DNA from 2 places in the Alkalihalobacterium alkalinitrilicum genome. Region 1 is predicted to be linked to the other one. Evidence: riboswitches for the same ligand, from Rfam matches in the RefSeq annotation. Region 1 holds a riboswitch; the other holds the start of a gene.
What was found. Region 1 has a riboswitch for lysine ahead of lysA (diaminopimelate decarboxylase). Riboswitches for the same ligand answer to the same signal wherever they lie in the genome.

Region 1 (3,618 bases):
ACAACGTTCGGCGAATCGATTGAACGGAGTTTGATTGAACACCCAAATAATTAACATCTGCCTTCATACACTATTTGTTAGTCTAATACTTATTATATCATTGGACAAAAAAATAAGCGAACGTCAGTTCTTTAGAAAATGGAAAATGATTTCAAATAAGCAAAAGGATTAAACCTATCGGTTGACGGCAATTCATCTCCACCTGAATTGTTGGGCTAACGCCCTTAACACAAATCAGATGGAGTCTTCTTGCCTAAAAGGATAAAAAAAGAGCTCACTTCTCATAATTGAAAATAGAGAGTGAGCTCTAAATAATCTTTACACTTTTTCTTTCGTATTTAACGGTAAATCATAGCGAACTAAATCTTCGTACGTTTCTCTTTCTATAACTATCTGCACCTCTCCATCTTCAACGAAAATAACAGCTGGCCGCGGAATTCGATTATAATTATTCGCCATTGAATACCCATATGCCCCCGTACAGAAGACAGCCAAAATATCTTGGTGATTAGCTTGCGGTAACGGTAAATCCCAAATAAGCATATCACCACTTTCACAACATTTTCCAGCAATTGAATACTTCGCTTGAACTGAATCATTGGCACGATTAGCAAGTATTCCTTCATATTTGGCTTGATATAGTGCTGGACGAAGGTTATCAGTCATTCCACCATCTACAGATAAATAGTGACGAACATTAGGAATATCTTTTTGTGAGCCTAGAGTATATAACGTGGTTCCGGCGTCACCAACGAGTGAGCGACCAGGCTCAATCCAAATTTCAGGCATAGATAAGTTCAAGTTCTCTACATGTTTTTGAACAGCTTCAATCGTAGCCTTAACATAATCTCCTACTGGTAATGGCTCATCACCTTCGATGTAACGAATGCCGAAACCGCCGCCTAAATTTAATACTTTCAAATCAAAGTTTAATGTTTTGGACCAGCTTTCAATATAACTATAAAGCTTTTCAACCGCCATCACAAAACCAGTTGTTTCAAAGATTTGCGATCCGATATGACAATGAATTCCGAGTAGATCTAGCTCTTCACAATCCAGCGCCCATTCGATTGCTTGATTGACTTGGCCGCTTAATAAATCAAAACCAAACTTCGAATCTTCTTGCCCCGTAGTAATATAATCATGTGTGTGTGCTTCCACACCTGGTGTTGTTCTTAATAAAATAGATACTTTTCGTTGGTGTTGAACTGCAGCTCGCTTCAACAATTCTAATTCATAAAAATTATCAACAACAAAACAACCAATATTTGCTCGAACTGCCATATCTATTTCTTCAGGACTTTTGTTATTTCCATGAAAATGAACTCGTTCCATCGGAAAACCAGCAACCATTGCCGTATATAATTCCCCACCAGAAACAACATCCAAACTTAACTCTAGTTCATTTGCAAGTTGAACCATTGCAACGCAACTAAATGCCTTACTAGCATAAGCGACTTGATTCTTAACTCCTAATTCGTTAAAAGCCTTCTTAAACGCTTTCGCTTTCTCACGAATTAAAGCTACATCATAGACAAAAAGAGGAGTGCCATATTTGTTTGCAAGTTCAACTGTATCTAAACCACCAATTTCCAGGTGACCTAAGCCATTAATTTTACTTGTACCGTGTAAATGCATCGTTTCTCTCTCCTATCTTCACATCAACTAACCCCAAAAAACAGCTAATGTAGTTACACCAGCTGTTATGACCAAGCCATAGCAAGAGTAACCTCATTTATAGAATAGTACTCCACTGAAATTTCCAGTGACAGTGTATCATTTATTCAATAACACACCAGTAAAAGAATAGATGGTACTATCCCTTTACTTCGGCAAATCGACCTTTCTGTCTGTTTCATTGCTCCCATCTCGCTCATCAGACATACTCATTCTCACTGCACCTCTACCCCGTTTTCATAATGAAATGAGGGACTTATATAATTATTAGGTCCACTTTAACATAATCCTTACTAGGTGGCAATATTCTTTATTGTTAGTCTTTCTATACCTTTAAGGTTGTTTAATTGGATCTTTAGGACTCACGATACTAGGGCGGCGTTTAATTGAAGGTACTGAGACACGAACGAGTATTTGCCAAAACGCCGCAGGGTTAAATGGCATTAATGGCCATAAATATGGTTTATTTAACGATTTAATAGCTGTTAAAAATAAAATAAATAAAGTTGTGCCGATTACAAATCCAGGTAACTTAAAGATCGCAACGACAAATAATAAAACTAGTCTTGCGATTTTCATCGCAATTCCTAACTCATAACTTGGGGTAGCAAATGTTCCAATTGCTCCTAACGCGACGTAAAGAATAACCTCAGGTACAAAAAGTCCAACATTTATCGCAATTTCACCGATTAATAGTGCTGCGACTAAACCTAACGCTGTTGCTAATGGTGACGGGGTATGAATTGCCGCCATTCTCAATAACTCAATCCCTAGCTCGGCAAGCACCATTTGGACAAATATGGGAACATTTGTTGTTTCATTTGGACCGATAAAGTCTAACATTTCTGGTAATAAATTCGGTTGAATAACTAGAAGTAACCAAAGAGGAAGAATAAACATAGCAAGTACCATTCCCGCAAAACGTACCCATCTTAAGAACGTCCCAACTGCCGGAGCTTGTCGATATTCTTCCGCATGCTGGACATGATGAAATAAAGTAGTAGGTGTAATAATGACACTTGGTGATGTATCCACCATTATAAGAACATGACCTTCAAATAAGTGAGTTGCCGCAACATCTGGTCGCTCTGTATAGCGGACTAACGGAAATGGATTCGAGCCTTGTTTAACAATATATTCTTCAACCACTTTATCTGCCATAGTTAGTCCGTCTATTTCTATCGATTCTAACTCTTTTTTTATGATTTTAACTAGATCAGGGTCAGCAACATCTTCAATATACGAAATACAAATATCTGTTTTTGAGCGAACTCCAACTTGCATAATCTCATTTCTTAATCGCTCATCCCTAATTCGCCTACGTGTTAATGCTGTATTTTGAATGATATTCTCGGTATAACCATCGCGAGCTCCTCTTACCACTCTTTCTGTATCTGGTTCATCAGGTCCTCTTCCTGGATAACTTCGAACATCGATAACAAAGGCCTCATCTTCTCCTTCGAGAAGGATAAAGATTAAGCCAGATAACATTTGTGTAATTGCATCGTCTATCGTTTTAACCATTTCAACTTGTTGATGCATTAAATGGTTTTCAATTGCCTGTTTAACATTTGTCGTTTTTTCATTTCTTACATCAAGCTTGCTCAACTCTTTAAATATCTCAATAATATATTGGGTATCACTCAAGCCATTTACAAAATATACTTGTATTTGCTTTCCTAAAATATTGAATTTCCTAATACCTACATCGAAACTTGTTCCAATCCCTATGCGGTTTTTTATCGCAGTTTCATTATCAAAAATATTATTTGTAATCGGTTGTTTCTCTGGATTCAGTAACCGTTTACTCATGCTTCCATCCCCTCCGTTCTAAAATAATTTCTACTGCTTTCCTTGTAATCGGTGCTCCTCTTTCGACAGTATCAAAACCTCCCATTTTCCCAATATCTCCAACACCTACGACAATCGGAATTTTTAATT
Region 2 (3,618 bases), 2.1 Mb from region 1:
GATCGATCATCATGATAAAGAAGTGTTCATTATCGGCGGGGCGGAAATTTTCAAAGAAGCCTTTCCGATCGCTGACAAGCTCTACATCACTCATATTGATGAGGAATTTGACGGTGATACGTTTTTTCCAGAATTCAACTTGAGCGACTGGCATGAGGTATCGCGAGAAAAAGGGATGAAGGATGAGAAAAATCCATATGATTACTATTTTTCGGTTTACGAAAAGAAGAGAAATACACAGTAAGCTTATATAATTGATGAAGGCGCCAAACAAGCAGCGGCACACCTGCCAATTACATGAATGTATTCCAATAAAATTTAACAACGATCTCTATTACTTAATGAAAATAAGGTTGTCCCATTAAAATTAAGGTCAAGGCCGTCCCCCTTTTGCATATATTTTTGCAAAGGGGGTTTTTAGAGTGGTTCGTTTTAGACAGCGTGGGGTATGGAAAGGCCCTCTCCTTAAAAGAAAAAGAGGGAACGGTTTCCTCTTTAATCAAAACAAAGGGAGTATGAAAGGTCCGCTTCCATTTCGTTATGTTCTGCTATTATCTTTTGTTATTTTTATAGTTCTCACCGCACAAGGTTTATGGCTAGTAGAAAAAGGAATTCGGCCGACGCTTATTCACATTGCGAAGACAGAAACACAAGTATTAGGTACAGAAGCCATTAATGATGCGATTTCTAAAAAAATTGTAGAACAATTAGATATGGATGAACTACTGATCATTGAGAGAGATCAAAATGGAGATATTACGTTAATCACATTTAACTCTTCGATTGCTACAAGAGTCATGTCAGAAGCAGTACAAAGGGTGCAAAAGTATTTACGTTTGATGGAGCAAGGAAGAGTTCATGAACTTGGTCTTCCGGATGGTGTGGAAGTAGAGTTTAACGAAGAAGTGTACACGCAAGATGGAATTATTTATACAATCCCTTTAGGGCAAGCGACCAATAACGCATTATTAGCTCATTTAGGACCGCAAATTCCTGTACGATTTACCGCAATTGGGGATGTAAAGGCTAATATGAGGCATGAAGTCGAGAACACAGGTATCAATAATACGATGTTATCTTTGTATGTTGACCTTCAAGTCGATGTCAAAATCGTTATTCCATTTGCAACCGATATGGAAGTCGTTAAGACATCCATTCCTATTGGTATGACGTTAGTTCCAGGGAAAGTTCCCGAATATTACAATGTCGGTGGAACAGGTCCTGCACCTACGTTTATACGAGAATCTGATATTCAAGATGCTGTGAACAATCAGTGATTGTTGAGAAAGGGTGAATTCTTTATATCACGATACCTTGTTCTGTTTGCGAGATGTGTATGACTAAGAGTTCACTCTTTTAAAAAATAGAGCTTTACTTATCCTAACTTTTAGAAAAAATTACAATTGGCGTTTTACTAGAATAATGATATACTATAGCGTGGTTAAAGGAAAGTGAATAATTACACCTCATCAGTGTACGATGAGGTAGAGGCGCAAGTGCCATTAGTAGTCAGTTGGAGGATGACAACTGGGAGGATTGACGAAAGGGAAACTTGCCGAAGTGAAGGATTGCGTCTACAAACCTTTGCTGGGGTTACATTGAATAAGTGTAACACTGTCACAGTAGGTACTGTGGAGAACTACTTTAGTTGATGGGGAGCCAGAAACTGTTTATTCGAGAGGCTTACTCAAAAAAAGAGTCACCATTTCAACTGTGAAGTGAGTTGGCGCTTAAGAGTAGGCCTTTTTTTGGTTCCATTTCAAAAACAATAAAGGAATAGAACGACATCGATTTTCGCCACCTTGACGTAAAATCGTGTTTGTTTATCCAAACAATAGGAGGCTGTCAGATGGAAGCATCAATTTGGTCATTAATTCCTCCAGTCCTAGCGTTAGTTATGGTTATTTTGACGAGACGTGTATTAATTTCGCTCGGGACAGGAATTATTGTCGGTGCGTTATTACTGAACGGATTTGATCCGATCGGGAGCGTAACGCAAATATTTAGTATTATTGCTGCTATTTTTTACGTGGATGGAGCAATCAATGATTGGGAACTTTATATTATCTTTTTCTTATTATTACTAGGAATGCTGGCTTCATTAGTCGCACTTTCGGGTGGAAGTCGTGCCTTTGGCGAATGGGCATTAAAGCGTGTAAAAACAAGAGTTGGCGCACAATTAGTAACGGTTGTTTTAGGTATTATTATTTTCATTGATGATTATTTCAATAGTTTAACGGTTGGTAATGTGAGTCGTCCGTTAACAGACCGTCACCGGATTTCACGTTCAAAATTAGCGTATCTCGTAGACTCAACAGCTGCACCAATGTGTGTTATTTCACCCATTTCAAGCTGGGGAGCATTTATCATTACGATTATCGCAGGAATTTTAGCTACACATAGTGTTACGCAATACGAGGCACTTCAAGCGTTTTTACTTATTGTACCCATGAACTATTATGCGTTATTTGCGGTGTTGCTTGTATTAGCAGTAGCCTTGCTTAAACTAGATTATGGTGCAATGAAAAAGCATGAAACATTAGCAATGGAAACAGGAGAGGTTTTCGATAAAACAAAAGGAACACCTCCTGGGGAGAATATGGACGTTCAACCTGTTGATAATGGCAAAGTAAGAGACTTAGTTCTGCCGATTGTAACCTTAATCATCGGTACGGTTCTTTTTATGATCATTACAGGGATACAAGGGACAGAAGGCGATGCAACGGTTCTTGAAATTTTTGAAAATACAGATGTTGCAGCGGCTCTTGTTTACGGTGGTTTACTAGGTTTAGCTGTTGCTGTTATTTTAACGATGATGAAAAAAGTGTCTGCACGTGATTTTGGTGTTGGATTATGGGCTGGGATTAAATCCATGTTACCTGCCATCTACATTTTAATTTTCGCATGGACGATTATTGAGATTATCGGTGATCTTGGTACGGGAGAGTATTTAGCATCCTTGATTGACGGCAATATTCCTGTTGCTCTTTTACCTGTGATTGTTTTTATTATTGCGGGTGCAATGGCCTTTTCAACAGGTACATCTTGGGGAACGTTCGGGATGTTATTACCTATTGCAGGGGATATCGCAGCCACGTTAGATATTACAATGTTATTACCGATGCTTGCAGCTGTATTAGCGGGAGCGATCTTCGGGGACCATTGTTCACCGATTTCAGATACAACGATCTTATCGAGTACGGGAGCAGGTAGTCATCACATTGACCACGTCATTACACAGCTACCTTATGCCATTCTTGTGGCCGTTATCTCGATTGTCGGTTTCTTAGTGCTTGGATTTACTGGGAGTATGTTGCTCGGCTTTGTCGCATCATTCGTGGCATTTGCAGTATCCGTATTAGTTTTAAAAAGAATAGTGTAATGAATTAAATAGAGGCTCTATAGGGGGCCTCTATTTTTATTTTCTGCAGATGTAGAAGGATAATAAGTCAAAATGTAATAGAAGGGAAGGATATTCGTTTTTTTTCGACAAAACTCTTTACAAAGCAGGGTGAAATTATTATAATGAAATAACGAATTGTCTGAAAATTAGTAATAGAAAGGAGAAATTACTATTCGATTCGTAGTCATTAGGATCAATTACTATAAAATTCGTCA

Region 2: it holds a riboswitch for lysine, as region 1 does, so the genes downstream of both, BK574_RS21025 (Na+/H+ antiporter NhaC family protein) here and lysA (diaminopimelate decarboxylase) in region 1, are expected to answer to the same signal.

What each region holds. Positions count from the first base shown of each region.
Region 1 covers NZ_KV917368.1:2,257,481-2,261,098, forward strand. Annotated here, with positions in the region: partial or broken gene BK574_RS27000 (IS200/IS605 family accessory protein TnpB-related protein) at 1-67, opposite strand, end outside; gene lysA (diaminopimelate decarboxylase) at 319-1,638, opposite strand; lysine riboswitch at 1,736-1,914, opposite strand; gene BK574_RS10545 (spore germination protein) at 2,011-3,489, opposite strand; gene spoVAEA (stage V sporulation protein SpoVABEA) at 3,482-3,618, opposite strand, start outside.
Region 2 covers NZ_KV917368.1:4,342,808-4,346,425, forward strand. Annotated here, with positions in the region: gene BK574_RS21015 (dihydrofolate reductase) at 1-244, shown strand, start outside; gene yunB (sporulation protein YunB) at 423-1,277, shown strand; lysine riboswitch at 1,478-1,650, shown strand; gene BK574_RS21025 (Na+/H+ antiporter NhaC family protein) at 1,850-3,382, shown strand.